Regions from separate parts of the Deinococcus peraridilitoris DSM 19664 genome, predicted to be linked through region 1. Evidence: riboswitches for the same ligand, from Rfam matches in the RefSeq annotation. Region 1 holds a riboswitch; each other region holds the start of a gene.

The links. A riboswitch is a leader RNA that binds a small molecule or an ion and turns the genes downstream of it on or off. The one in region 1 is predicted to bind cyclic di-GMP.
Region 2: another riboswitch for cyclic di-GMP. It lies ahead of DEIPE_RS20595 (hypothetical protein); the one in region 1 lies ahead of DEIPE_RS24115 (hypothetical protein).
Region 3: another riboswitch for cyclic di-GMP. It lies ahead of DEIPE_RS00365 (PadR family transcriptional regulator); the one in region 1 lies ahead of DEIPE_RS24115 (hypothetical protein).
Region 4: another riboswitch for cyclic di-GMP. It lies ahead of DEIPE_RS08920 (hypothetical protein); the one in region 1 lies ahead of DEIPE_RS24115 (hypothetical protein).

The regions. Positions count from the first base shown of each region.
Region 1 is NC_019793.1:3,106,091-3,113,464, forward strand. Features, by position in the region: gene glpX (class II fructose-bisphosphatase) at 1-199, opposite strand, end outside; gene DEIPE_RS15170 (hypothetical protein) at 481-738, shown strand; gene hisIE (bifunctional phosphoribosyl-AMP cyclohydrolase/phosphoribosyl-ATP diphosphatase HisIE) at 795-1,463, opposite strand; gene hisF (imidazole glycerol phosphate synthase subunit HisF) at 1,460-2,224, opposite strand; gene DEIPE_RS15185 (response regulator) at 2,469-2,912, shown strand; gene DEIPE_RS15190 (hypothetical protein) at 3,056-3,667, shown strand; cyclic di-GMP riboswitch class II at 3,751-3,834, shown strand; gene DEIPE_RS24115 (hypothetical protein) at 3,853-4,347, shown strand; gene DEIPE_RS15200 (DUF72 domain-containing protein) at 4,502-5,344, shown strand; gene DEIPE_RS22420 (molybdopterin-dependent oxidoreductase) at 5,390-6,790, opposite strand.
Region 2 is NC_019789.1:386,734-394,107, forward strand. Features, by position in the region: gene DEIPE_RS20585 (EAL domain-containing protein) at 1-1,555, opposite strand, end outside; gene DEIPE_RS22770 (S8 family peptidase) at 1,607-2,680, opposite strand; gene DEIPE_RS20595 (hypothetical protein) at 2,689-3,219, opposite strand; cyclic di-GMP riboswitch class II at 3,297-3,381, opposite strand; gene DEIPE_RS20600 (sensor histidine kinase) at 3,575-4,072, shown strand; gene DEIPE_RS20605 (GGDEF domain-containing protein) at 4,215-5,108, opposite strand; gene DEIPE_RS20610 (bifunctional diguanylate cyclase/phosphodiesterase) at 5,144-7,374, opposite strand, start outside.
Region 3 is NC_019793.1:95,781-103,154, reverse strand. Features, by position in the region: gene xdhB (xanthine dehydrogenase molybdopterin binding subunit) at 1-1,024, opposite strand, end outside; gene DEIPE_RS00385 (xanthine dehydrogenase small subunit) at 1,021-2,427, opposite strand; gene uraD (2-oxo-4-hydroxy-4-carboxy-5-ureidoimidazoline decarboxylase) at 2,565-3,101, shown strand; gene pucL (factor-independent urate hydroxylase) at 3,098-3,970, shown strand; gene uraH (hydroxyisourate hydrolase) at 3,997-4,335, shown strand; gene DEIPE_RS00365 (PadR family transcriptional regulator) at 4,387-4,713, opposite strand; cyclic di-GMP riboswitch class I at 4,723-4,797, opposite strand; gene DEIPE_RS00360 (type IV pilus twitching motility protein PilT) at 5,367-6,452, shown strand; gene DEIPE_RS00355 (Gfo/Idh/MocA family protein) at 6,580-7,374, opposite strand, start outside.
Region 4 is NC_019793.1:1,811,857-1,819,230, reverse strand. Features, by position in the region: gene pxpB (5-oxoprolinase subunit PxpB) at 1-1,161, shown strand, start outside; cyclic di-GMP riboswitch class II at 1,255-1,338, shown strand; gene DEIPE_RS08920 (hypothetical protein) at 1,404-1,889, shown strand; gene DEIPE_RS08915 (FimB/Mfa2 family fimbrial subunit) at 1,949-2,722, shown strand; gene DEIPE_RS08910 (NEW3 domain-containing protein) at 2,724-5,255, shown strand; gene DEIPE_RS24930 (hypothetical protein) at 5,252-5,791, shown strand; gene DEIPE_RS08900 (hypothetical protein) at 5,932-6,354, shown strand; gene DEIPE_RS08895 (hypothetical protein) at 6,360-6,626, opposite strand; gene DEIPE_RS08890 (ring-cleaving dioxygenase) at 6,807-7,374, opposite strand, start outside.

The DNA.
Region 1 (7,374 bases):
CTTCACCGATCACGACCGTTCCGTCGATGTCCAGGCTGTTGAGCACTGCGCGCATCGCTTCGGTGCCTGCGGCGTCCACGGCGTTCTTGTCGCCCTTGCCCACGAAACGAGAGGCTGCGAGCGCGGCCTGTTCGGTCACACGTACCGTGTCCAGCACCAGCGCACGCTCCATGTCGGTGAACTTGACGGCATTTTTCATGTCCCCAAGCTAACACGCCCAAAACGATCGTTTGGTAGTCATGAAGAAGTCTTTACTCTGCTGCAACCTACCGCAGCACCAGTTCAGCGCAGGATGCCCAGCCACAACAGCAACAGGTAGAGCAGCACTGGTACGGCCAAGGCACCCACCGTGAATTTGAGAAAGCGCCACCAGTAATCCCAGAATTCCCGCATACCTGCACCCTAGCAACTCTGGTGCGGTGACATTCCGCTCAAGATTTCATAAGCGAGGCAGTGCGCCGGGCTCGCTACCCTGAAGGAATGAACGACAGCCTGCCGGATCTGAACCGCACGTGGCGCGACACCATTGCCGCGCCCGAGTACGCCGTCATGCTGCGTGAGCTCGACGACCTCGGGTGTACGTTCGAATGGAAGAATCTGAATGGCACGCCCACTTTCGTGGCAATCTGCAACGGAGAAATTGTCGGTCGGCAGCACGCTCATGCCCACCCGGACAACCTGATGGTGGTGTACGACGTATTGAACCAGGCGGCTGACCGGGTAGAGATTCTTTCCTGAAGCGCGTCTTCGTTGCGTCGCAACAAGCACCGATAACTTCAGCGGAACGCCGAAGCTCAGCCTGCTTCCTTCGGACCGCGCAGACCGCTTTTGCCTTCACGCGCCTCGAGCACCTGCGCTACATCGGCGGGTGTCACGCCCACCTCGGCCAGCGCAAACAGCAGGTGAAACAGCAGGTCCGCAGTTTCGGTGGCGAGTTCTGCCCGGTCACCGTTCTTGGCGGCCAGCAGTACCTCGCCCGACTCCTCGGCGACTTTCTTGAGGACCCGGTCCAGGCCGCCCGCATGCAGGCGGACCACATAACTGCCTTCGGGCTGCTCGCGCAACCGGGTCTCGATGGTGGCATATACCCGCTCCAGAACGCCGTCCAGGCCCCTCCCTTGCGACGAGTCGCCTTCTCCCGGCAACGAACGGTGAAAGCAGCTTCGTTCGCCGGTGTGACACGCCGGCCCGACCTGTTCCACCTGATACAGCACGGCGTCGCCGTCGCAATCGAGGGAGACGTGGCGCACCCGCTGGGTGTGGCCGCTGGTGAGACCCTTGACCCACAGCTCTTGGCGGGAGCGCGAGTAATAGGTGCCCTGGCGCGACTCCAGCGTGCGCTGCAGAGCTTCGCGGTTGGCCCACGCCAGCATCAGCACTTCTCCGGTGCGAGCGTCCTGCGTCACCACGGGCACCAGGCCGCGCTCATCGAATGTGACGTCGTCGAAGCTGAGCGTGCTCATGGCCTCACCGGCAAGCCACGAAACTTCAATTCCCGTTTGACGTCGGGCACCGTCAGTTCGCCAAAGTGAAAGACGCTCGCGGCCAGCGCGGCGTCGGCTTCACCGTGCGTCAGGACGTCATAAAAATCCTCGGCCTTCCCCGCGCCTCCGGAAGCGACGACTGGCACGTCCACGGCGCGCGCCACCAGGCGTGTGGCTTCCAGATCGAAGCCTTGCCGGGTCCCGTCCGCGTCCATGACATTCAGAACGATCTCACCCGCGCCGAGCTCCTGTCCTCGGACCGCCCACTCCAGCATGTCCAGGCCGGTATCGACGCGCCCACCGCCCACGAAGACGTTCCAGCCCGATCCATCCGCTCGCTTCTTGGCATCAATTGAGAGAACCACGCATTGCGCCCCGAAGTGATCGGATGCGGCGCGGATCAGGGGCGGATTGCGCACGGCGCTGGAATTCACGCTGATCTTGTCAGCTCCCGCCAGCAGCAGCGAACGAAATTCTTCCACGGTGGTGACGCCGCCTCCGACGGTGAGGGGCATCATCACTTCTTCGGCGACGCGTGCGGCCACGTCCAGCATCAGCCGACGGCCTTCGTGAGTGGCGGTGATGTCGTAGAACACCAGCTCGTCGGCACGTTGCTCCTCGTAGGCGCGGGCCAGTGTCAGGGGATCGCCTGCGTCCCGGTGATCCTCGAAAAAGCGGACGTTTTTTACCACCCGCCCGTTTTGCACGTCAAGACACGGAATGATGCGTTTGGTCAACACGCGGTCAGTGTACCGCCCGGCCTGACTCCACCGTGGATACCGCAGACGCCTGCCTAGAACATTCGGGGCGGCCACGCCTGCCAAAACGAAGCCACCGTCCACCGTCGCCACCGCCGTGTCGACTCCACCGCGCGTCGCTCGTTTGAGGAGCCTTGCCGCGTATTCCTCCGGTAGACTGTAAGCCCATCCGGCGCCAGCACACGCCTGGTGCGGCACTTGCGACGGAAAGAAAGCGAGGAATGTCATGCATGCCAAACGCATTTTGTTGGTCGACGACAATCCTCACGACGTGGAGCTGGCACTAGCTGCTTTCGAGGAAGGCCAGCTGGGTCACGATGTGGCCGTCGCGGCAAGCGGTGTGGAAGCACTCGACTACCTACGCGCCACCGGCAGATTTGCCGGACGCCCCGCAGGACAGCCCACCGTGGTGCTGCTCGACCTGAAAATGCCACACATGGACGGCCTGGCCGTCCTCAAGGCCATCAAGAATGACCCACGGCTCAGCCACATTCCGGTGGTCATGCTCTCGACGTCCCGCGAGGACAGCGACATTGCCAACTGCTACCGACAGGGCGCCAGCGCTTACGTGGTCAAACCCGTGGATTTCACCCAGTTCATCGATGCCGTGCGCACCATCGGGGTGTTCTGGGCCCTGCTCAACGAGCACCCTCACCTGCGCGTCCGCTGAGGACGCCGCAGGGTAAGCGCATCTCGAGGCGTAAGGGAACGCAGCGGGGCGGGCAGCCGTAGTGCATCCTGTGGCGGGCCAACTGGTGTCGACTGACCAATAGCGGTTCTGGCGACGCGGCATGCTAACAGTAAGGAGAAGCCATGACCGCTCTAGTCTTGTTTCGCGCACCCCGGCAACCCGGCGAGCTGTGGCGTCGACGGCGCAATGGCGCCCTGATTCAGTTCGTTTCCCGTGACGCTGAGGGCCGCTTCGTGTTCGACAACCTCACCGAACGGCACTACCGACGTACCAGTGAAACGGTGCAGGAGCTGCGCGAGGGAGACTTCGCCGCCGATTACCTGGCCGATTCCCTGCATGACGCCTTTGCACAGGGCCTGCTCATTGCTGCGGCTCCAGACACCCCGAAAGCAGCAAAGGACGCCCTGCTCAGTTTGGCCGTCGCAGCCGCACACGTTTACAACGCACACGGAAAAACCTCCAGTGCCCCCGAGTGGACGGCGCTGGCGCAAGCGCTGGAAGCGAGCTTGCCCTGGACCCTGGGCGAGGAGGCCCCCGCAAAAGGTACGGGCGACACCCTGCAGAGCGTCGCGCGAGAGCTGGTGGAAGGCCTGCGGCCGCTGTACGAAGCCTACGTTGCTCCCGGCAGGTCGACGCCGCAGGTCGAGAAACGCCCGGAGAGACGCTCCGTCGATCCACAGGCTCTCGGCGACATGGCACGGCTGCTCAGTGAATTGTTACGTCAGCGCAAATAAACCACGGCAAGGTCTGTCCAATCAACTCCGAAGTCCGGGAAGTGACTTCCCTTATAATCCTCATCATTCATCCGGCTTCTGCCTCGGTGAAGAGATGCATTGAACCTCGCCCTGTATTCGGGCACCTTGGGCGGGGGGAGCAAGTGGTGCGACCGGCTTTTCGTCCAATCTTTCTGGGAGGCAGCATGAAGCGGAACCTGCTCGAAACCCTCAACGCCCCGATTACCGGAGAGGACGTCAAGCGAGTCCTGGCCACCCCCGTCTTTGTCCGCAAGGACGGCGGGGCGGCGTCAGGTCCGGCCGGGAGCCGGCTGCTCGTCCGCGAGCACATGCAAGGGCCACAGTTGACCTCGTTTGCGCTGCGAGAACTGGGAGCCACCGTCACGCTCCTGCGCCTGACCTTCGAACAACCTGTAGAGCTGATCGAAATGCTGGAGCCCGGCGAAGGATCCACCTTCACTGCCCGCCTGTGGAACGCCGACGGATGGCCGGTGGAAGTGCAACTCCACCTCGAGCGTTTTCCAGAACGTGGGCCCCTCGTACTCAAAGACATCGTCGGACGCGATGTGCACTTCACGCTCATTGCCAGAAGCACCCGAGCCTGCCTGGAGCTGACACTCCAGGTCGTCCGGCTTCCACTGCAAGGCGATGAAGAGACCTCGCTGCCGCCATTGAACTGAGGGTTGTCTGTCCACGGTATGGGAAAGAAACCGTGCGGATCGGAAAGACGGTACGCGATGAAAACGGTGCCGGGCTGCCGGTGCCCGAGCCTATAAGGTGAGCCGGAAATCCCTTTTGGGCGTAGGCTGTCCATCCTTGGGATTACACTGGCTCATGCGCATTTACATGGGCACCGGCGGCTACGCGAACGACGAATGGCTCGCGCCGTCGGAAATCGACACAGACCACTTGTCGCAAGGGTGGCTTTACCCGGCAGGCACCAAAAAGCCCGATTTTCTGAGCGTCTACGCTCAACACTTCAACGCTGTCGAGCTCAACTCCAGCTTCTACGGAATTCCGGGCCTCAAGGCCTTCGAGGGCATGGCCCGCCGCTCCGCGGGGCGAACCCGCTTTGCCGTCAAGCTGCACCAGGTCTTCACGCACGCCCGGAAGCCGGAAACGGCCGATTTCGACCGGATGCTGCAAAGCCCCGAGCCGCTGCGCGAAGCTGGACTGATGGGCCCCTACCTGGCGCAGTTTCCCTACTCTTTTCACCGCACTGCCGAGAACCGCAAGTACCTGCTGGACCTGGCCGAGCGCTTCGCGGGCCGCGAACTGGCAGTGGAGCTGCGTCACGCGTCGTGGGACAAACCTGAAGTGCGCGAGGGCATGGGTGAATTCGGTCTGATCTGGGTGAGCCCCGACTACCCACCCGTGGGCGGGATGCCCGAGCCGCGCGTCTACGCGACCTCGGAAGTCGGATACCTGCGGCTGCACGGACGCAACAAGAGCACCTGGTGGGAAGGTGGCAGCGCCGCCGAACGCCACGATTACCTGTACAACCGCGCCGAAATAGACGAGTGGGCCGACAAGATTGCCGAGGTCGCCGGTGAGCTGGAGGAGCTTTACATCTTCTTTGAGAACACCACCAAAGGCCACGCCCTGAAAAATATCCCCATGCTGCGCGAAGCCCTGGAGAGCCGCGGACTCGGCCTCGACCGGTATCCCAACGATTGACGGTCGAACGCGGCCGGAGTGATCCTGCCTGCCGCGTTCGCCGACTCAGCTCGCCGACACGATAAAACGGTGCCAGCCGGTCGCGCCTTCAGGCAAGGCGTCCTTGTCCTGATCCTTTTGAACCTGCTGACCCGAAAAGGCGCGCGCCACCACCTGATAATTCCCCGGCGCCGGGGTCCAGGGCAGCTCCCACAAGGTCCAGGCGTGCTGAGAGCGCGGCGCGGTCAGACGCGCCGCCTGCCACGTCTGACCATTGTCGAGACTTACCTCGACTCTGGTCACCGGTAACAGACCACCAAAAGCGATGCCGCGAATGGTGCCCGGCTGCCCGGCCTTGACGCTGGGATTCAGTTCGGCAGGCTCGTCGATGCGGCTGGTAAGTTCCACGTGCGCCGTCTTGCTCCAGCCGCGCTTGACCCAGTAACCCGGCACGTCACGGTCGGTCAGGCGGATCTCGGTGATCCAGCGGGGCTGCTTCATGCCGTAGCGGCCCGGAATCAGCACCCGCAGGGGAAAACCGTGCTTGTTCGTCAGCGCTTCGCCGTTCTGGGCGTACACCAGCATCACGTCCTGCTCGAAGGCTTCACCGAGCGGCAAGGACTCCTCGTAACCGTCCGCGGCGCGCCACACGATGTACTTCGCGCCGCCCTGCACGCCCACCCGGCGCAGCAGGTCGCTCACGGTGAAGCCCGTCCAGAGCGCGTTTCCCAGCAAGGGACCGCCGACCGGGTTCGAGATGCATGACAGGGTCAGTTCGATGGTGCGCGCCTCGAACTGGCGCAGCTCCTGCAGGGAAAAGCTGCCAGGTGACTTGACGAGTCCGCTGACCTTCAGACGCCACTTGGCTTCATCGACCACCGGATCGAAGGCTTCGAGGTTCTTGGAGACGTAATAGAAGTCCTTGACGGGCGTGATGTCCCCTGGCAACTCCCCGCCCGCGCCGATTGTGGCAGGTGCCGGGCTTGTGCCTGTGCGAAAAAGGCCGGTCAGTCCGGCGGTCACCAGCAGCGCCGAGCCGCCCACGAGCGCTCCGGTGACCTGCCGCCGCGTGCCATCACCGAAACGCAACGGGCGCAGCAGCGCCTGGATGGCCAGCCTGAACACCAGAAAGGCCAACGCGTAGCCCAGCGCCACCGGCCACGGGGTAATGAGCAGCAGCCCCAGCCCCAGCGCCAGTGCCCCGGCCACAGGAGGCAGCATCCCCAGCGCGGTCACCCCGCCCAGCCACAGCACCACCACTCCCAGAAAGGCAAAGGTCTTGCCGCCCTGTCCCAGGCCGAAAATCGAGTGAACCAGCTGAAAGACCTGCGGAACGCCCATGAACTGCGTCATGACGCCGAAAAGTTCCTGTGGAGGATAGGTCAGGCTGGCCCAGGCGCGGCCCAGAAATCCTGCCGTGCTGAGCGCGACTGCCGTTAACCATGCTGCCAACCAGTTTGTGTGCATTTGTGCTCCTTGCTGAATGGTTATACGGGGGAGGGGGGTGGATTGGTTTGCCTGTGGGGGATGTGTGGGGAGGAGTTGCGTGTTGGCGGTTGTCTTTTCGTTTTCTCGCGTTGCCCCACCCCCCAGCCCCCTCCCCGGAGGGGGCACGTCGTTGTGCACCGGGGCGGCCCGGTGCTTCGGGATATGGCCATTGTCCTGTCCTTGTTCCTGTAAGGAGGGGGAGCAAAGCGCTGCGCTCGGCAGGTTCAGGTGGAGCGCCGGGTTCCCGGGTGTTTCTCAAGTGGGTGGTGCCGCCGGGAAGTGGGCAGCCACGCTCCTACCTCGTGGGGTTGGAGGTCGGGACGGTACGGGGCAAGGTGGGGTGCGCCTGGAACCAGGGCATCTTGAACAAGGAGAGCCCACGAAGGTTAGCGTGTGATGGACCTTCAGTGTGCTCCGGCCACGCCCGCCCGGCGCACACCAACTCCCCGGACCACCTTCAACGCCTGCTCTGGTGTGGACGCCCAGGTGGGCCGTTGCCGAAAGGTGGCGCAACACCGCCCTGTGGCGCGCTCCACCTGAATCTGCCGAGCGCAGCGCTTCGC
Region 2 (7,374 bases), on a different replicon from region 1:
CGAACAGCGCTTCGTACGTCAGGGCGTCATCGGGGTACACCGCGAAACCCACGCTGGGCCGTACGTGGAGTTCATGCCCTGACAGCGCGAAGACCGGCTCGAATGCTCGAAGGACGCGTCGCGCGACGCTCAGCACCGTTTGTGGCCGGTCAGCGTCACGAATCAGCAGCACAAACTCGTCCCCGCCCATGCGGGCGACGGTGTCCTGCCCGTTCATGACGACTTCCAGGCGACGCGCGACTTCCACGAGGAGCTGGTCGCCGATGTGGTGACCGAAGGTGTCGTTGATCTGCTTGAACTTATTCAGGTCGATGACACCCAGAGCGAGTTGGGTGCCTTGCTGCACGGCGAGCTCGAGCGCGACACGAAACCGGTCGGCCAGCAGCAGGCGGTTGGGCAGGCCGGTCAAGGGGTCGTACAACGCTTGCCGTTCAAGCTCGCGGAGTCTCGCGGTCGCTTCGCGTTCCAGCTCTTCTTTGGCAAGACGTTGCGCGTCGTACTTCTGATGTTGCGCTTCCAGTTCAGCCTTGGCGCGCTCGAGTTCATACTGGGTGGTGAGTTGACGGGTCTGGCGGTACGCTTCCGCAGTCAGAACGTCTGAGTCGACCTGGTTGGCGCGGCGAGAAACAGCGAGCGCCAGGCTTGGTTGGTCGAGCCGTTCGAGGGCGTCGGTCAGCAGGTGCAGGATTCGGCCGAGGGTACGATTGCGTCCACTTTCCTCCGCGAGTTGTACGCCTTCTTCCAGCACCTGCCTGGCCAGCTCGGGTGTATCGCATTGCAGGTGCGTTTCAGCTTGGCTGAGGATGATCTCGAGCAGGGTGTCCGTGTCGTTGTGTTCACGCGCGAAGCGCATCGCCTGCGCGAAGGCATCCAGAGCGGATGCACGGTCGTGACGATCACGGTGCAGTAACCCGAGCGGATGCAACGCGATCGCCGGGAATACACCCTCACCTCCTGCGCACTCCAGGGCGTGACGCAGAAGCTGCTCGGCGTGATCGTAGTGCCCCTGGCGGCGCCGGAAGTCTCCGTAGTTGGCGCATAAGATCACCTCTCCGATACGCTGCTGGGACTCACGCGCGAGACGCAGGGCCGTCTGATAATGCTCTTCTGCCGACCCGGTTTGTTCGAGGGCATCGTACACTCGCGCGAGATTTGCGGCGAGCATGGAGGCGCGCTTGCGGTCACTTTGCTCATCGATAATGCCGAGTGCTTTCAGCAGATAATCCAGAGCGAAGTTGTACTGGCCGAGGTCGGTGTAAAGAGCGCCGAGGTTGCACAGAATGGCCGCTTCGCCGTTCAGGTCGTGCGTTTCGCGGCGCAATTCAAGCGCTTCACGCAGGTGAAAAAGAGCGGCGTGACTGTCGCCGTGCGCATGCTCAATTCGGGCCATGCCATTCAAGGCTTTGGCCAACAAAGCGCGATCACGCGTATCACGCGCGATACTGGCAGCCTGCTCGAACAACAGCATGGCACGCTGATCGTCCAGACCGCATTGCGACAGGGCTTCTTCCAGGATGGTGTGGCCAGCGTAAGGTGTAGGCAGGCGATTGGACATAGACACCCTGACAGGAGCGTGGCGTGCCACGCTCCTGTCTTCTTGAAACTTTTATTTTGGCTGAGCCATCAGGTTTGCGACGTCCAGACGGCCTTGTTGACTGCTGCTCTTCAACGTTTCGCTCAAGCGGCTCGCGTTTGCGCCCTCTGCAAGCGCGAGGGCGACCGCGCCACTCACCAAGGGCGTGCTGAAGCTCGTTCCGGAGGCGTTCACGAGACGCTGGCCAGGGTAAGCAGTGGTCATGTTCACACCGGGAGCGACGACTTCACTGCCGGCATTGCTCCAGCTCACGGCGTTTCCAGCTTGATCGACTGCACCGACGCTGAGCGACATCCGACCAGCGGCATCCGGGTTCCCCATATGCCAGGCGGGTGATTGTGGCTTGGACTCGCCTGCGTTCCCACTCGCGCCGAGCACAATCACGCCTTGTTCGGTCGCACTGACGATGGCGTCACGCACACCGCCCGTCGAGGTGCTGGTCCCGAGGCTCAGATTGATGACCCGCGCGCCTTGCGCGGCCGCGTCACGAATGGCTTGCGCGACGGCCTTGTCAAGGCCACTCCCATCCGGGGAGAGGACACGCATGGGCAGGATCGTCGCGGCTGGCGCGACTTGACGGATGAGGCCGGCGACGGCGCTACCATGACCATAAGCCAGGTCGTGGTCTCCCCCCTCCTCACGCGCACCCTGGCGATTGTTTATGTAGTCATGGCCAGGAAGGAGGGCGCCTTTGAGCATGGGATGCTCGAAGTCCACGCCCGTGTCGATGACCGCGACAATCACCCCTTGCCCCATCTTGGACGCGAGGTCCTGAATGCGGTCAAGTCCGATGAGCTTGAAGGCAGCGCTGTTTTCCGGGGCCGGTTGAAAGGTGCCGTCAGCCCACCAACGCGAACCGTCCGCCCACCAACGGGTGCCGTCGGCCCACCAGCGCGAGCCGTCCGCCCACCAGCGCGAGCCGTCGGCCCACCATCGGGAACCGTCCGCGATGAATACCCGAGTATCGCCCAACGCGACGCTTTGAATCTGAATGGGGGTTGAAGGAGAACCAGCCGGGAAGCCAGCGTATTGTCCGCATGCGGCGAGGCTGAGGAACAGGGGAATGAGTACGGCGCGGTTGCGCATGAAGCTCCTTAGTCAGCCGCGTGCTTGACAGCGGCCGTGCTGGTGTAGGTAGCGATGTGCTCGAGGATGGAGGTGAAGTTATCTGCCTTGAAGGAGAACGTTCGTGCATGGGCAGGCGAACCTTCCGGAGCAATCTGTACGCGGAAGTGGTCATCCTGGCGCAGGATGCGGGTCATACTGCCGCTGTGCTCGATGGTATTCCAGGTGGTTTGAAATGCAGGGCAGCAACTCATCAGCTTCCTGAACAGCCACCGGTCGTAAATACTCAGTTCGCCGTTATGACCGACCGGCATGATGAATGTGACGGCCCATCCGCCCAGCGCGGCGTTGCGGTACTGGGTGGAGATATGCTCCGCCTTGCTGCGCGCGTCATGCATGATCCAATCAAGTGTCTGCGTCAAGGTGTTGTGGTCCTCGAACTGCCACTTTTCTTCATCGCTTTCAATGCTGATGCTGCTCGTGGTGAGGGCGCCCGTCCGTTCGATCGTGACCGTCAGCGGAATGCCCTGGTCGTTGTCCGTGCGGGTAATTCGTTGCACGGTGCCTCCTGTTGACTCTGGCAAAGGCCGCTTCCAGGGAAGACGGCAGCGGTGCTCTCCGGGGTAAGGCGGAAAGCGTGACTAATAGCCGGTCGCACCACTGGCTCCACGCGTCCCAGGTGCCCGTGTACAGGACGACGCTTCAAAGCTTCTATCAGTCAGAGAGTCACTCTGTCCTGATGACTTCAGCATAACAAACCGTGATTTCGTTGTAAATGTGAGATGGAAGTTAGAAGACTGGACGGTCCGAGCCTGTGGGCTTCCTGAGGTGCACCTGTTGTTCCTCTACGGGGTTCAGAACTCCGAGAATAACCGGCAGTGCTTCAGGAGTTGCTTCCAGGTTCTGACCTTGCACATGCGAGGGGCGAGCAAACTGGAGGCAAGGAAGGGAAAGCGACGAAGAACCTGGACTGTCGACGTCGACGAAGCCGTTGTGCTGGCCGTTCTGCGGAGCGAAGTCAGCGTTGCCCAAGCCGCACGGCGGCGTGGCGTCAGCGAGCGCCTCCCGGTGGTGAAGGGTGACCCGCTGCTGTGGTGTCAGTCGTTCGAAAATCTGCTGTCCAACGCGGTGAAGTACACCTCGAAACGAGAAATCGCTTGTATCGGGATTCAGGCAGAAGTGAAGGGTGAAAGCGTCGTTTTTTCGGTGACGGATAACGGTGCGGGCTTCGATCCGCGCTTTCAGAAACGGCTTTTTGATGTGTTTCAACGCTTGCATCGCAAGGATCAGTTCCGGGGAGCCGGGGTGGGACTCGCAACGGTACGGCGGATGGTGGAGCGTCATCATGGCCGCATCTGGGCAGAAGGGCGCCTGGGTGAGCGGGCCACGTTTTACCTGCAACTCCCCAGATAACGCCTCGCAGCACATCCTCTGCCGGACAGCAGGTCATTCAGCCTGACCTGTCCGAAAGAGAAGAACGGGAGTCTGCAGGTCTGCTTTTCTACTTGGTGCCCAGCAGTAAGCTCGCGACCCCATACTTTGCCGTCCTTGAGCCTCAGCGGCAATCCTGGATGACGAAGCGGTTCTTGCCTTGATGCTTGGCGTCGTACATCGCCCGGTCGGCACTCGAGAGCACTTCCACGGCGCTCACGCCTTTTGATGGCACCACAAAACCCAGGCTCGCTCCAACCCGCACCTGCAGTCCTTTGAGGCTGAAGGGTCGTTCAAGCGCCTGCAACGCCCGCTTCGCGACGGCTTCCACCACCGAGCAGTCCTCCAGTTCCCGTAACAGCAGCACGAATTCGTCTCCCGCCAGGCGAGCGACCAGGTCTCCCTTGCGCACACTTTCGCGTAAGCGGATGGCCACATGACGCAGTAATTCATCCCCCGCTTCATGGCCCAACGAGTCGTTGACGCGCTTGAAGTCATCCAGGTCAGCGAATCCCACCGCGAATGGCGAAGAAGCAGAGTGTTGGATGGCGAGCTGCAACGCCTCCAGGAACGACGCGCGGCTCCCGAGTCCGGTGAGGTCATCCGTCTGGATTTTCTTCTCCAGGGCCCGCTGGAGGCGCACCCGGTCCGTCACGTCAGTCTGTACACCCACGAAGTGCGTCACACGCCCCTGCTCGTCATGGATTGGGGCCAGGTTGAGGGCATTCCAGAAAGGCGTGCCGTCCCGGCGGTAATTCAGAATCACGACGTCCAGGGAAAGGCCAGCACACAGCGCCTCACGCATTTGTGTACGCGTGTACGCGTCCGTACCGGGGCCTTGCAGGAAGCGGCAGTTGCGTCCCAGGATTTCACTGGCCGGGTAGCCGGTGAGCGTTTCGAAAGCCGGGTTGCAGTAGAGGATGGGAAAGTCACCGTCCGCCTGGGTGACGATGAGGCCGTTGGTCGCGGCATGTACGGCGCGCGTGAGTATCTGCGAGAAGTCGGTGGGGGTGTGCATGCTCCTCCTCTGCTCAGGTTAGCTGCCGCGTTCGTTCAGGGCCTTGAAAGCACCTGCTCGTGACGTTCAGTCAGCCAGTGAAGTAAAGCTTCGCCGGTCATGGCGCGCGCGTACAGCCAGCCTTGCAGGTAATCCACCCCAGCATCTCGCAGGAAACTGGCTTGCTTCTCGGTTTCCACGCCTTCAGCGACAACCTGTAAGTTCAACGCCCGCGCGAGACCCACCATGGTCCTGACGATCATGGCGTCCGTACCAGTCGGGTTCTCTCCAACGTCCTGCACGAACGAGCGGTCGATCTTGAGGGTCTGCACGGGAAACCGCTTGAAGTACGCCAGGTTCGAATGACCTGTGCCGAAATCGTCCACTGCGAGGCGTACACCGAGTTTCCGCAGGCCTTGCATGGTCAGGGCGGCATCCTCAGCACTCATGATGCTGCTTTCCGTGATTTCCAGCTCCAGCAGACTGGGATCGAGCCCTGCTGCTTCGAGGGCAGCCCGGATACTCCCGAGCAGGTGCGGACTGCTGAACTGCCGGGCGCTGAGGTTCACCTGTCCCCGCAAGCCTGGAGTGCTGACTTGCAGCGCCTTCAGCTCCCGGCAGGTTTCGTGCAGCACCCACTCACCGATCGACATGATCAAGCCGGACTCTTCGGCCAGGGGAATAAAGGTCGCCGGGGACACACTGCCGTACCGCGGGTGCTGCCAGCGCAGCAGGGCTTCAACGCTGTACGGTCGCGCGTCCCCGGCGTGCACGATCGGCTGGAAGTGTACGCTGAGTTCCTGGCGTTCCAGCGCGCGGTGCAAGGCATTACGCAGACTCAGGGTGCGGCGGTCGGGGAGGCTGGGGCCAGTCGTGAAGCGTGTCCAGCCGAGGTTGTCACGCTTGGCGCGTTGCATGGCCGCGTTCGCGAGGCTCAGCAACGCTTCGGGATTGAGCGAGTCACCTGGGAAGAGCGCCCAGCCGGCGCTGGCTGTGACGAACAGTTCCTCACCTTCCACGACGAATGGCGTATGAAAGACTTCCCGGGCGGTTTGAGCCAGGGAGGCCAACGCGCCGTCCCCGGAGAGTTGCGGGGCGAGCAGCACGAACTCGTCGGCGCTGACGCGACCGACCGTGCAGTTCACGGGAAGCGCTGTCTGCAGACGCGCGCTGATCTGTCGCAGGACTTCATCTCCTCCGGCTTGCCCGAGTGCTTCGTTGACACGTTTGAACTGATCGACATCCAGCAGGCCAACCGCGACGAACTCACCGGTTCGTACTGCGGTCCTCAGCGCGTGCCCGAGGAGCTCGTGAATCATGGTGCGGTTCGGCAGGCCGGTCAGTGGGTCGTGGAGTGCCTGACGGCGCGTGGCTTTTTGTGCTTCATCACGTTCGATCAGCAGCGACGTCAGTTGCGCTGCGTCCTGCAGGACCTCCACTTCGGCGGGCGTGGGGGTACACGCTGCGGGTGCGTACACGGCGAAGGTGCCGAGCACTGCCCCGGTTTGATCGAGGACGGGCATGCTCCAGCAGGCCATGAGTCCGCAGGTGCGCGCGCCATCACGGTACGGCAGCCACTTCGGGTCGGTCATGATGTCGGGGGTGATGGTGAGCTTTTTGCTGCTGGCCGCCGCGCCACAGGATCCGACGTTCGGACCCGCTTCGATGCCTTCGATGGCCGCCAGATACGCGGCAGGCAGGCTGGACGGGGCACCGTTGAAGAGTCGTCCGTCACGCAGGCGCATGATGGCGGCCGTCTTGCCGGGCAGCTGGTTTTCGATCATTTGGAGCACGGCGTGCAGAACGCCGGGCAGTGGCGCGGTCGCAATCGCCATTTCGAGGATGACGCGGCGGTCCTGCTCGAGGGTTTCACGGCGGCGTTGCTCGGTCAGGTCGCGGATGGTGAAGAGTTGTCCCTGCTGGCGGGCGTCCGGAGCGAGGATGTTTGTGATGGTCAGGGCGACGTGGCGTTCGCTGCCATCACGCAAGCGATGCGTGACCTGTCCCGTCCAGGAAGCATTCCGGGCCAAGGTTTCCTGGACTTCGCGTTCTGCTTCCGGGCTGGGCCAGCGGGCGGTGAAGAGTTCACTCGCGGGTCTTCCGAGGATCTCCTCGGTGACGCCGTACAGGGTCTGCGCGGCCTGGTTGAGCATGGCCACCCGCCAGTTCTGGTTGAGCACGACGAGGGCGTCGTCGATGCTTTGCAGTACGATTTTTTCGTACTTGAGGCGGTGCAGGGCGTTGCGCAGTTCGAGTTCGCTCGTAACGGACGCGGCGAGCTGCTGCA
Region 3 (7,374 bases), 870 kb from region 1:
GGGAAGTCTTGTTGGTCTTGCACACCCGGCCCATCACGTCTACGTGAGGAATATGGTAGGCGTTGTCGATGTGGCACAGGGCGCGCGCCATGACCGGCTCGCTGAGGTCAAGGCTCCAGCCACCGTCCGAGTACAGTTCGGCAGCCAGCGCGCACAGGGTGCCGTCGTGGTGAAAGCCGACTTTCCAGCGGGCCAGGAAGGGATGGCGCTTGCCGGTAATGGTCATGTCCTGCGTGCGGTTCAGCCGCAGCCTGACCGGACGTCCGGTCAGGGTCGCCCCGAGGGCCGCGACTGCCGCGAAGCCATGCGGCTGCATTTCCTTGCCTCCGAAGGCGCCGCCCATGCGCAGGCTCTGCACGGTCACCTGATGACTCGCGATACCCAGCACGTGCGCGACGATCTCCTGGGTTTCGGTGGGGTGCTGGGTGCTCGACTGCACGAACAGCTGACCGCCCTCGTCGATGTACGCCAACGAGACGTGCGTTTCGAGGTAGAAGTGTTCCTGACCGCCCATCTCCAGCTCACCCTCGAAAACATGGGCCGCTTCCATGAATGCCGCCTGCACGTCACCGCGTCTGAGGTGCAGCGCCGTGCCCTGAAAGGACTGTTGCTCGACTGCATCCTGCAGCGTCAGCACCGCGCCCAACGCTTCGTATTCGACCCGCACCAGGTTCGCGCCGTGCCGCGCCGCGTCAAGGGTTTCACCCAGCACCCAGCAGACCGGGTGGCCCCAGTACTGCACTTCATCCGGAAAGAGCGGCTCGTCGTGCTTGACTCCCGCGTCGTTTACGCCCGGCACGTCCTGCGCGCTCAGCACCCGCACCACGCCGGGCACCTCATAAGCGGGCGTCGGATCAAGCCGCACGATACGCGCGCGTGCATACAGCGACTGCACCGGCCAGGCGTGCAGGGTTCCCGCGTGCCGGATGCCGAGGTCATCGGTGTAGAGTGCCTGCCCGGTAACGTGCAGCTCGGCGCTTTCGTGCACCAGTGCCGCCCCGACGCCACTCGGCCTGCCGCTCACCCCTCCACCTCCACCCGTTGATCGGTCGTCTGCTCGTAGAATTTCAGCAGAAGCTGCTCCAACATGGCTTTGCGGTATGCCTCGCTGGCCCGCAGGTCTCCCAGCGGGGTGCCTTCGCAGCTCATCAGACGCGCGGCGTCACGGACCGTCTGCTCGTTCCAGGGTTGGCCGTTCAGGAAAGCTTCGGTGGCTGCCGCGCGCAGCGGTGTGGCTGCCACGCCGCCCAAACCGATCCGGATGCGGCGCACCGCCCCGCCGTCGAGGTCGAGCGCGAAGGCCGCCGCGACGCTGCTGATGTCGTCGAGCCGCCGCTTGGTGACTTTGTAGAACCGCGCGTGCATCGGGTGGGGAAGGGGAACGCGCACCGCGCGAATCAGCTCACCGTGTTGCAGCACCGTCTCGCGGTAGCGCACGAAGAAGTCCTTCAGCGCCACCGTGCGTTCTCGCGCAGCACTCTGCAGGACCACCGAGGCGTTCAGGGCCAGCAGCACCGGAGCGCTGTCTCCGATGGGGGAGGCCGTACCCAGATTGCCGCCCAGGGTGGCTCGGTTTCGAATCAGGCGCGAGGCGAACTGCGGTGTCCAGTCGTGCAGCAGGGGAAGCCTGCCGTTCAGCTGGCTTTCGATTTCTGAGAGCGTCAGGGCTGCTCCGATCTCGACGTACTCTGGAGTCCAGTGCACGGCCCGCAGTTCCTCGTGGTGGTCGATCGCCAGGGTCAGCGGAGCGCGCGCGTGGCGCAGGTTGACATCGACACTCCAGTCGGTTCCTCCGGCGAGCAGTTTCGCGCTTGGGTTCTCGGCCAGCACGGCGAGGGTCTGCGGCAACGTCTCACAGCGGCGCAGTTCACCGTGTTCGCTTGTCAGCACCGTGGGACACGTGAGAGGAGCGCCTTGTGCCAACCGGAGGGACCATTGGTCGTGCTCGTCAGGCTGGCCCAGCGCCCGTGCCGCGTCGCGGATGGGCCGGTAGCCGGTGCAGCGGCACAGGTTGCCGCTCAGTGCCTCCAGATCGAAGGCTGAGCGCTCATCACGGTAGTACTCGGCAGCCATGCTCATGACAAAACCCGGGGTGCAGTAGCCGCACTGCGAGCCGCCCCGCTCAGCGAGGCTCTTCTGTACCGGGTGCAGCCTTCCTGGAGTGCCCAAGCCCTCGACGGTGACGACTTCCTGCCCGTTCAAGGCGCCGACGAGCAGCAGGCAGCTGTTGGTCGCCACGTACTGTGCCTGGCCCCGAGCGTCCGCGCGGACCAGCAGCACGGCACACGCGCCGCACTCGCCTTCCGCGCAGCCTTCCTTGCTGCCGGTAAGTCCTTCCAGGCGCAACCATTCGAGTAGGGTGGTGTGTGCGTGAACCTGGCCCACCTCGCGGTGCTGGCCGTTCAGGGTGAGGGTAAGTCTTTCCACGTCGTCCTCCCGCAGGTATCGAGCGCAACCGTGTCTGGCCGGTTTTGTGGTCCTGATACTCTACAGTCAAGTGCTTTCCATGTGCGAACGCAAGTCCACCCACCGTGGGCACTTCAGTTCAGAACGGAGCTTCGTCGATGCAGCTGCCTGACCTCAATGCCCTGGACCGCGCCGAGTTTGTGGCGTATTTCGGTCGCGTACTCGAACATTCCCCGCGCTACGCCGAGCGTGTCTGGCAGGCGCGGCCTTTCCATAGGCTGGAGTCTTTGCAAGACGCCTTCAAAGAGGCCATCGTGCAAAGTGACCCTGGTGAGCAGCTGGCCCTGATCCGCGCGCACCCGGACCTGGCCGGCAAGGTCGCCCTGGCCGGTCAATTGACTGCAGAATCGAGCCGCGAGCAATCTTCGGTCGGGCTCGACCGGCTCACACCCGAGGAGTACGCGCGCTTCGAGCGCGTCAACACGGCGTATCACGAGAAGTTCGCGATGCCCTTTGTCATCTGCGTGCGCGAGCACACCAAGGAGTCGATTCTCGACGCGGCCGAGCGGCGGCTGCATCACCTGCCTCACGAGGAAATCGCAGAGGCCCTCGTCGAAATTTCCAAGATTGCCGGCTTGCGACTGGCAGATCTCGTTCAGGCCACGGCGGAAGTCACCGTGGGGAGGAAAGTGTGACCGAGTCAAGCACCGGCGTCAGAACCAGAATCGTTTTGGGACAGAACAATTACGGCAAGTCCGACGTGCGGCTCTTCAAGGTTTTTCGGGAAGGTGAGCGGCACGACATCCGGGACGTTCGTGTGGACGTCGCGCTTACCGGCGACTTCGAAGCGGCGCACACGCGCGGGGATAACAGTGCGCTGCTGGCGACGGACACCATGCGAAATACGGTCTACGCCCTGGCAAAAGAGCAGTTGACGGGCAGCGTCGAGGAGTTTGGAAAGCGTTTGGTTCGTCATTTCGTCAAGGCGGGTCCGACCGTTGCTTCTGCCCGCATCACCTTCACCCAGCATTGCTGGGAGCGCATCAAGGTGCAGGGGCAGGAGCACGGCCACGCGTTCTCACGACAGGTCCCCAAGCACACGGCGGTCGTCGAGGGAGATGGACGGCAGTTCAAGGTCACCTCGGGTATCGATGAGCTGTACGTGCTGAAAACCACCCGTTCCGGCTGGGAAGGTTTTCTGCGCGAGCAGTTCACGGCACTGCCCGAAACGAACGACCGCATCATGGCGACCGTGGTCACTGCCCGGTGGGAATACAACACCGACGAGCTTGATTACGACGCCGTGTGGAGCGAAGTCTATCAGCAGATTCTGGAGACCTTCACCGATCATTACAGCCCGTCCGTGCAGTTCACGCTGCACCAGATGGGACAGGCAGTACTGACGCGCTGCCCGGTCATCGAGCGCATCCATTTTTCTTTTCCCAACAAACACCACGTCCCGTACAACCTCGAACGCTTCGGAATACAGAATGACAACGAGATCTTTCACGTGGATCCCGAGCCTTACGGCCTCATCGAGGGCTGGGTGGAGCGCGCACGGTGAGCGGAGCGGGCAGACTCACCACCCACGTGCTCGATACTGCCCGGGGCGTGCCGGCCGCTGGGGTCAAAATCGAACTGTATGCCGTGATCGATGAGCAGCGTTCCTGGCTCAAAACCGTCGTGACCAATGCGGACGGCCGCACCGACGAACCGCTGATTTTCGGGGGATCGCTGGAAACGGGACAGTACGAACTGGTGTTTCACGTGGGCGACTATTTTGGTGAACAGGGCGGGTTGGCCGGTCGCACCACGGTGCCCTTTCTGAATCAGGTGCCGGTGCGTTTTGGCGTCGCTGACCAGTCGGGGCATTACCACGTACCGCTTCTCGTCTCACCCTGGTCGTACAGCACCTACCGGGGAAGCTGAGCGCGTCGCTCCGCTGCACGAAGCAGGATCACCGATCCTGCCGGGACCAATTCAGGCACTCTCGAGGGCGAGTTTTCCTTGGTGGGTCAGGTGGTACTTCGCCCGTTCGATGCCGCCTGGCAGACGGCAGACACGCTTCAGGATCAGCCCGGCGTCGACCATTGCGCACAGGATGGGGAACAGGTCCCCGCGTTTGAACCTGAACTGGGGGCCAAGCTGGCGTTGCAGGTACTCGATGCTGGTCAGCAGCTCGAGCCCGGTCAGGGCGTCGTGACCGAGCAACTCCAGGACGGCGAACTCGACGTCCCCTATGACCACTGTGGTTCCAGTGTGCACAGCAGGAATGACCGGCGTGACAGGAGCAGGGTAGTGGAACATGCTTATCCTTTCGGCGGCCCAGCCAGCCACGTGGGCTCTGGAGCTTTGCGTCACCACTTCACAGTGGTTTTGCCATGGTCGATCTGAGACAGCGCTTGTCCGAGCCTGAGCGTACATGAAGTTGTATGTGAGTGCGATTAAATTCTTCACGGTGTCACGGGCCGTTGCTTATGACGGGCCGACAGAATTCTGTAAGGGCCGGTGTGGCAGCGTGACGCATGGCACTGACCAACGAAGAGCGACGGAAAGTCCGCGAGCTGGTGTGGCTTCTGGCCCACGAGGGCCGCTTGACAGACGGCAGGCTTTTCCGGTGCAGGCCGGCCACAGAGCAGTCGAGGTCTGCTCACAATGCTGCTGCGTACGCGCGTTCTTCAGCACCTCGCATCTGCAACTGACGCGCGTTAAGTCAATGACACCCGAGGTCGGGAAGCCATCGGGTGCAGCGCCATGAACGCGTCCGGGTGGCCGTAAGACTTCTGTGAGGTGCGTTGCGCTAGCAAAGAGAAGCCGCGCGGCGTGCCGGACATCAAGGTTTCACTTTTCGCGGTCGGCGCAAAGAGCAGCGGTTGAGGCTCTGTATCGCTCCGGAGCCCGGCCACCACCGTTCGGCACTATCATCCCTGTTTCGCGAGCCCTTCGCCCGGAGATCTTACATGGCCAGTTTCGACGATCTGCTCACTTACTTTGTCAACATCAAAGCCAGCGACATCCACCTGCGGGCGGGCGCGCCGCCCATGGGCCGCATCAACGGTGAAATCAAACGCATCGGCAGCAAAATGCTGTCTCCGGCCGACCTCGAAAAAATGTGCCGTGCCATCATGAAACGCCCCGGAATGTTCGAGGAATTTGCTGCGCGACGCGAAGCTGACTTCGCATATGGCCTGCCCGAAGTGGCCCGCTTTCGGGTCAATGCCATGTACCAGCGTGACTCGATTGCACTGATCATGCGAATTCAGGAACACCGGCCCAATCTGCCCACCTTTGAAGACCTCGGCCTGCCCAGTGGGATTTTCGGAGAGCTTTCCAGCAAGGAGCGGGGTCTGATCCTCGTAACAGGGCCGACGGGCAGCGGAAAGACGACGACGCTCGCTTCGATGCTCGACCATATCAACGCCACTTCGGCCAGTACGGTCGTCACCATCGAAGATCCCATCGAGATTCTTCACAAGGACAAGCAGGCGACCTTTTACCAGCGTGAGATTGGCACGGACACCCTGGACTTCAAGTTGGCCTTGCGCGCCGCGATGCGCCAGGATCCGGATGTCATTTTGATCGGTGAGATGCGCGACAAGGAAACCGTCGAGGCGGCCCTCAGTGCCGCGCAGACCGGTCACCTGGTGTTTTCGACCCTGCACACGCTGGACGCGCCGCGCACCGTGACGCGAATCCTGGATTTTTTCGCACCGCACGAGCGCGACCAGATTCGCAAGGGCCTCTCGGAATCACTGGTGGGCGTCATTAGCCAGCGGCTGCTGCCACGCAAAGGGGGAGGCCGCGTGCTGGGCCTGGAACTCATGATCGGCACCGCCACCGTGCGTGACTGCATTGCCGACGAGGACAAGTTCGCCAACCTCAAGGAAGCCATTCAGGACGGCTTTGAACAGTACGGTATGCACACCTTCGACCAGCACCTCGCCCGCCTGGTCAAAGAGGACGCGATGACCCCTGAAGACGCCATTCAGGCCGCGACCACCCCCACGGATCTCAAGATGATGCTGATGCGAAACGCCGTGTACTGAGCGCCCAGTGCGCGTGGGGCGCCGACGTCGATACGACGTCGGCGCTTTTGCTGTTTTCGGCGGCTCAGTCGGGTGGACCTCTGCCTGGTGGACTGAGCGCGCACTGACTTGACCGCGGCGAGCGGGTTTACTCCGGACCGACCACGATCCAGCTGCCTGTGGCAGAAGCCTGCTCCCAGGCTTCCTGCAGGCACTGCAAGCGCAGGCCCACCCCGAACCCGGGAAGGTCGGCTTCGCGGCCATGAATGGCCGCCGCCAGGTGATCGAGCAGCTTGCCCTGGGTCGTGTCGGCTTCGAGGGCCAGCGCCTTCGGGATGTCCTGGTCCGCCGAGTACACCGGCTGGGTCCAGCGTTCCAGGCCCAGCGTGCCGTTGGCTCCGTACACCGTCAGTGCCACGGTCTCGGGCCGCTGAACATGACACAGCAAACTCACGCCTACCCGCAGTCCCGATTCGAGCTCCAGCACGCCGTGCGCGCTTTCCTCGCTGCTCACGCCGTCGACGGGGTAGACCACGTCGGCACGCAGACGCGCGACCCGCCCGAGGCTGCGTTCGATCACCTCGAACAGGTGGGGCGTGCACTCACGGATCGGGCCGCCCTGCTCGCGCCGACCGATCCAGGGATTCATCTGCCATGCGCGAGGCCATTCGGGAAACACCAGGGTGAGGTCCGCGCGGCGCAGATCACCGAGGGTGCCGCTGTGCAGACGCTCGGCGAAGACGCGCACGCCGGGCGAATGGTAGAGCGGAAGCTGCATGGCGTGCACCCTGCCTGCCGCGCGCGCTGCGCCCAGCATGGCCCGCGCTTCCTCGGTGCTCACCGCCAGCGGCTTTTCGCACAGCACGTGCTTGCCGCTTTTCAGGGCGGCCAGGGTCAGGTCGAAGTGCGCGCTCGGCGGTACGGCGATGTACACCAGATCGAC
Region 4 (7,374 bases), 1.3 Mb from region 1:
TACCGGGTCTACGCGGTGGGATTCAGCCCCGGCTTTCCCTTTCTGGGTGAGGTAGACGCCGATCTGCGCCTGCCGCGCCGCCCCAATCCCCGCGCGCGGGTGCCCGCCCACTCGGTGGCGATGGCCAACGCGCAGACCGGCATCTACCCGCTGGCGTCACCGGGTGGCTGGAACCTGCTGGGGCACACCCTGGTGAGCCTGTATGACCCGCACCGCCCGGAACCCTTTCTGCTGGAAAGCGGTGACGAGGTGCGCTTTCAGGAATCGGGCGGCGACATTCCGCCCGAGCCGCCCGCGCTGGAGCTGCTGCCCGCATCGCCGCAGCTCCCGCTCTTTGAGGTTGCCGCGCCCGGTCTGCTCGACCTGATGGTCGACATGGGCCGCCGGATGGTGGGGCGCTTCGGCCTGAGCCGCACGGGCGCGCAGGCCCCCGCCCTGGCGCGCCTCGCGAACCGGCTGGTGGGCAACGACGCGCACACGCCGCTGCTGGAACTGAACGTGCAGGGTCCGGTTCTGCGGGCCCTGCGAACGGGCAGCGCCGTCTTCGCCGGGTACGGAATGACGCCGCTGCTGAACGACCGGCCCGTGGCGCCCTTCACCACCTTCACCGTGCGGGAAGGCGACACCCTGCGCTTCGCGGGTGCGCCGTTCGGTGTTCGTGGCTACCTCGCGGTGGCGGGCGGGTTCGAATCGCGCTCGTTTCTGGGCAGCGCCTCGGTCGATCTACGCGGCCTGGTGGGGCGACCCCTGCGCCGGGGGGACGTGCTGGGCGTGGCCGCGCCTCGCCCGGTGCAGGCCGGGTTCTCGTTCACGCCGTACTTCCCGGCGCGTGACCCCGAAGTGCTGCGCCTGCTGCCCGGCCCGCAGGCCTCGCCCGCCGCTCTGCGCGCCCTGGCGAGCGGCACCTTCACCGTCAAAACGGCCGACCGCACCGGGGTGCAGTTCGAGGGAACGCCGGTACCGGGAGGGGAGATCCTGTCGGAAGCCGTGCCCATCGGGGCGGTGCAGGTCACGCCGGGCGGCACGCCGATTCTGCTGCTGCACGATCGGGGAACGCTGGGTGGCTATGACAAGCCGGCCCTGCTGCATCCCGGCGACTTTACACGGGCGTCGCAGCTCCGGCCGGGCGGCCGGGTGCGGTTTCGCGTACTGCCGAATTGATGACGAAGTCTAGAACCAACATGCGGAATATTCTTGTAAGAGTTCTGTGAGAAACCTCGCGTATATTACAGGTACTTCGTTCAGAGAAAGCCTCTGACGAGGAGACGCGAAGAACCCCGCCCTTTAATCGGGCACCTGGGACGGGGGGAGCGAGTGGTGCGACCGGCTTTTCGTCTGTTCCCTCTATTCAGAGAGGTGAACCCTTTACACCCACGATTGGGTGCCTAAAAAGAGGTATTTACATGCGTAACCTTAAAGTTGTTCTTGCTGCCCTTGCCCTCGGCGCCGCTACCACCGCCTTTGCTGGCGCGGGCCCTGCCACCAACACCGTCACCCTGACCAACGACATCAAAGACACGATTGTGGTGGCTGGACCAGTAACAATCTCTATCACGGAACTTGGGAAGGCATTCGCTAACGCCAATGCCACGCTCGCTTACAGCACACACGCTGAGGACAAGATTGGCGTCACTACCCGCAAAGTTCTCGTCAAGGCTACGGGCGTGCCCACCAACGTAACCGGCAGTGTTGCGTTCACCCCTACCGCCGCCCTTGGCGACCCTAACGGCGTCGGCTCCACCCAGACGCTGGGAGCTGAAGCGGCCCTCGTTACCGGAATTACCCAGTTCATCACCCAAGACGCTGCAGCCCTTACCTACAGCTTTACGGCCACCAAAGGCTTCATTGGCGGAGACGTCACCGTCACCTACACCCTCGCCGACGAGTAAATCAAGCGATAAAGGCGCGTCTGGCCTCTGGGTCAGACGCGCTTTTCACGAAGGTGCCCATGATGAACAAAGCCTTGTTCGCCCTCGCAGCGCTCACCCTAAATGCTACTGCCCTCGCGGAAGTTCGCCTGGAAGGTGCACTCACCCATCACACGACGCTCGCGCCCGGTGGCGTCTACAAGGGCACGCTCACACTCTCCAATCCTTCCGAAGCTCCAGCCCGCGCGACCATTTCGCTCACCGACTACCACTTCCAGGCAGACGGTACGACTAGTCATGATCCTGCTGGCACCCTCCCTCGTTCCAACTCCAAGTGGATTGCCCTCGACACCCACGAAGTCACGCTCCCAGCAAAATCCAAGATGGTCGTCCATTACACCCTGACCGCACCCGCGAACGCCATCGGGACGTACTGGAGTGCCATTCACGTCACGCCGGAATTGCCACCCGCGACGGGGAGCGGCCTCACGGTCCGCAACCGTATCAGCTTCATGGTGCAGGTCGTCGCTGACCTGCCCGGTGGGGACACGAAAGTGCGGTTCAACAACCCACAACTGCTGCGTGACGAACAGGGAAAGCTTGCCTTCAGTGTCGACACGCACGCCGAAAGCGAACGCTGGATCGTCCGGAAGCTTACCCTCGAAGCCTTCGATGACAAAGGTAAGCTCGCCGCGACCGTCACAAGCCGTTACCGTCGCCTGTACCCAGGCACGTCCTTGCGTGACACTTTCGCCCTGGATCTCCCGAATGGCAAGTACACCCTGGTAGTCATAGCCGACGACGAGGCCCAGGATCACGCTTTTGGAGCGCGTTACCAGGTCGAGGTGAGATAACGTGCTTGTCCGGCGGGCAGCGCTTGTACTGGCACTCACGCTGGGGTTGCTGCCCAATGCCAGCGCGCAGCTTCAGCTGAGAGGTGGCGTCGTCGAGGTCACCGAACGTCAAACGGCCACGCTCGCGGTTCATCTGAGCAACGAGGGTCCGGAGTCGCGTGACGTGCAACTCCAACTCGGCCTGCCCGCAGGCTGGGTGGTACTCGTTTCACCCGGCACCCTCACGTTGGCGCCAGGTGAAGCGAGGGTAGAAATGGTCGTCGTCCGTGTCCCCCGCAGTACTCCCGCCGGCACGCACACCGTGATGGTGAGCGTGAATAACGTCCGGACTGAAATGGGCGTGCGCGTCCCACAACGTGACGCCCTGCACGTGCGAGCACTGTCCGCGAGTGCCACAAACGGACAGGCTGAGGCAACCTTCCAGGTCCGCAATGACGGCAACGCGCCTGCCCAGGTGGCTCTTAGTGCTGCCGGCCAGGGTCAGCCACGCGTGACCCCGGCCACCCTGACTCTTGCCCCCGGCGAAATCCAGGATGTGCGGGTCTCCGGATCCGTGCCAGCGCACTTTGCTAAACACAGCGTGACGCTGCGTGCGCGCACCTCGGGTGCCGCGGCCGAGCAGAGTATCAGCGCGGATGTCCTCTCACCCGCGCCCGCTGCGGGTACCGCCCGGCATACCCTTCCCGGCGAAGTGCAGGTCGTCGGTGGGGATGACGGTCTGCGGTTTCGCTTTTCCGTGTCCGGCCCCCTCACGCCGAACGTGAACTTGCGCCTGAGCGTCGAGCCTCGTCATTTCGAAGCAGAAGTCCGCACGCCAGATGTCCGCGTTAGCCTGGGGCCCACCACGCCCGGCTTCTCCAGTTTCACTGTCCGCCCTCCGGCAGTGGCGCTGCAGAGTGAAATCTACAACACAGGCCTTGGCAATCTCCGCACGTACGCCGGTTTGCGTCGTGACCGTCCCGGTGAACTTGTCGCCGGTATAGAACTCGGCCAGCGCATGGCTTGGGGTGACGCGCGCGTGGCTGTCGACCTCGCTGCTGGAGGTGTGACGACCACCCTCGCCGCGCAGGCAGTTACACCGGGCGTGACCACCCGCGGGGAACTGGGTGTGCGAGGTGACGGCGTTGCCGTGAAGGGAGACGTCGACGTAACCCTGAACGACAACGCTTTGAACGTGCAGCGGGTGGGTGGAGGCGCTCGTTACCGCATGCCCGGCTTCGACAGCACCCCCACCGGGCGTGCAGACGCGGAACTGCGCCTGGGTGCGCAGGTGAGTTCCTTTGGCGTCGGGGCAAACCTGCGTGGTGGCGTCAACCTTGTCACCGCGAACGCTGTTACCGCCAGGGACGCAGAATTCGCTTTGCAGGTGCGGGACACCCGCATGGAGCTGCGCGCCGGAGTGACGTGGTCCGAACAACTCACCACCCAGAAAACCACCATAAAGACCAGCTTTGGTGCCGGTTATAAGTTCGACTGGGGACACCTCAAACAGGAACTCACGAATGAACGGACCGTTCAGGCGGGCGCTCAGGCGACGAACGCCTTGCGGTACTCCGCGAGTCTCGACTATCCCATGACCAGCGGCACGAACACCATCATCCTCAAACCCAAGCTCAACGTGGCGTTCGATCTACTCGGCGGCACCAGCCGCGTGGGCGGAAGCATTGAGGGAAGCTGGCAGGCTGAGAACGGCTTACGGGTGAGCGCCGGCGTCAGTCGGCCCGACTTCTCACAGAGCGGATTTGGTTTAAATGCTGAAGTCGATAAGTCCCTGGCGAACGGCAACTCGCTGCGGATCAGTCTCTCCCAAAACTTCGGCCCTGTTTCCAGCACCCAGGCTCGCGTGACCGCTCGCGTGCCGTTCGCCCTGCCCCTGTACCAGCGCACAGATATGGGGAGCCTCGAGGGGCGCGTCCTTGACCGTCAAGGCCAGGGCATTCCAGGCCTCACCGTGCAGGCACAATCGTATCTCGCGGTGACCGACGCGAGCGGAACGTACCGCTTTCCAGCACTCGTGCAAGGCGACCAGCTCGTTCTGTTGCGCGCGCCGGCGGGCCAATGGTGCACGCCGCCTCGTAACATCCCCGTGTTCGGTCGCCAGATTACCCGGCACGACCTTACCTGCGTTCCCGCGACCAGCACCATCATGCGACTCGTGTCCTACGTGGTCGGAGAGAAAGCAGAAGCTCCGCTGGAACTGCCCGGCATCCGTGTCGCGCTGGAGGGAAAGCTCGGCCGCTTTGAGGCCACGTCGGATTTCCTTGGCCGCCTGACCTTCGGAGATTTGCCAATCGGCAGCTACCAATTGAGCGTCACGCCCGCTGCACCCGCGCAGTTCAAGGGCTTGACCGTTGAACTGCCCGACACCGTGGATCTCGCCGCAGGTCGTACAGAGTTGTCCTTGCGTTTTGCGCGCAAACCTCGTGTCGTTCAGATGCAAGAGGAAAATCCGACGATTGTGCCCAGCCCAATTGTCCCCCTGCCCAGCGTCCCGGCGACGGGCCCAATCGAGAACCCGGGAGGCAAACCATGACTTTACGTCAAGACCAAAAGAAGTCGCTGAACACGTTCTACCGCCAAGCTAGCGTACTCGACCTGGCTTGTAGGCACTTTCCGCGGGCAACGTCAAAACATTTACCAGCCAAGGTGCTGGCGAGTCTTCTCGCATTCGCCGTTACAGGTCAGGCAGCCGCGGACGTCATTTCTATCACTGGTGACATCACCGTGACCTTCAACGCACTCGGTGCCGGTACCATCAGTGGTACCCCTGCTCTCTCGTATAAGACGGTCGGTCCGGTGACGACAGTCGGCGCCACCAAGCGAGCCATCACCGTGCGGCTCATTGAAGCTCTTCCACCGGGCGTCACTGCCACCGTGAACTTCGTGCCCAATACTGGCAACGGCACCTCGATGGGCCCCTTGACGCTCTCGACGAGCGCGCAAATTCTTGTCGACTTGATTCTCGCTGATATCGAACAACCGTCCAAGGCCCTTAATTATACCTTTAATTCCAGCAGCGGCTTTACCAGTGTCAACATCAAGGTCGAGTACACCCTGATCGACAATTAGGCGACATTGGTGACAGGATCTACTCGACCTTGACACGACAGTTGCCTTAGCCGTTGAAGCCCTCTTGATGTTCACGCGCACCAGCAGGCAATGCCATGGGGTGTCCTGACGTAAAGATGTTGATTGGAGTGGGGAGTCGTATGACGGTGACCGCTGAAGCGCCCATCAAACTCCTGGAGGTCGCCCGGCACCTGCCAGAGCTGTCACGTTACGCACCCGGGAATCTGCTGTGCATCGAGCGCCGGGGCCGCCCCTGGCGCCTTGCCTGGATTCGCGAGGCAGACGCGGGCACCGTGACGACGGCCAACGGCTTTGTCTACGACCGGATGAGCGGTGTGCGGCTGGTTCCTGCCGAGGGCGGCACCGACACCGCCTGCCCGCTCACGCTGGAGCGCCTGGAGTATCTGATGGTGCTGGAATTTCTGAAGTGCGCCGAGAAGATCAGGCCGGCGCACCTGCCCGCCAGCCGCGTTCAGTCGTTCGCGCCAGTCGCCCGCGCGTTCCTGCAGCTGATGGATGAACAGGGCAGCGCACCCGACGGGCGCCTCACCGAGCGGACCTGATTCCCTCAGTTGCTCGAATGCTCAGAGCCGTCTGTATCACTGCGATATGACCGCTCGGGCAGGTGCATGGTGCGCGAGCGCCATCCCAGCTGCATGAACGCCTCGTTGCGCAGGTTGCTCAGGCGCGCGTAGGAATCGAGCAGGGTCTGCTGTATCTCATCGCACACGCTCGATTGCGGCAGGGAAGGCGCGACAGCCTCCAGCGCTTCGAGCTCCCGTCCCAGGGCTTCGAGCAGAATGCGAATCGAGTCGCAGGAGCGGGGCACGGACATCTGATTGCCACTTTAGGTGAGTGACTTCTGTGCAGCATGGCAACGGAAGGCCCCTGGGTTCATGGCTCCTTGAAGCGGGCGACTGCGTGAACGCTTGCCAAATTCGCCCGGCGGGTTTTCGAGCAAAGCATGTGAAAAGCGGCCACATGATGAGGGGCAGGCTGCCCCTCATCATGTCGCTCAGTCGATTGGCTTGAGGTTCGCCAGGATCTCGGCTCGGCGCGGCTCCAGAAAGGGAGGCAGCACCACGCTCTCGCCCAGGGTGGCGGGGTCCTCGTCCACCGCGAAGCCGGGACCGTCGGTAGCCAGCTCGAACAGGATGCCGCCCGGCTCACGGAAGTACAGGCTGCGAAAGTAGTAGCGGTCCACCTCACCGCTGGTGCGGATGCCCATGTTGGCCAGGCGCTCCGTCCAGGCGTGGTACTGCTCCTCGTCGGGCACCCGGAAGGCGACGTGATGCACCCCGCCCGCGCCACCCTGCGCGAAGGGCAGGCCCGGCTGCACGGCCACGTGCAGTTCCTTGTCGGGCCCGCCCTGGCCCATCTCGTAGACGTACACGGTGTGCTCGGGAGTCTCGGGGTGGGCGTACTGCCGCACGGGCCGCATGTTGAGGGCCTTGGTCAGCACGATGTCGGTGGGGCGCAGGTTCGGCACGCTGATGGTGATGGGTCCCAGGCCGCGAATCTGGTACTCGGCGGGTACGGAGCTGCGCTCCCAGGGGTGGGTCTCGTCGCCGGCGCCGCCGTCG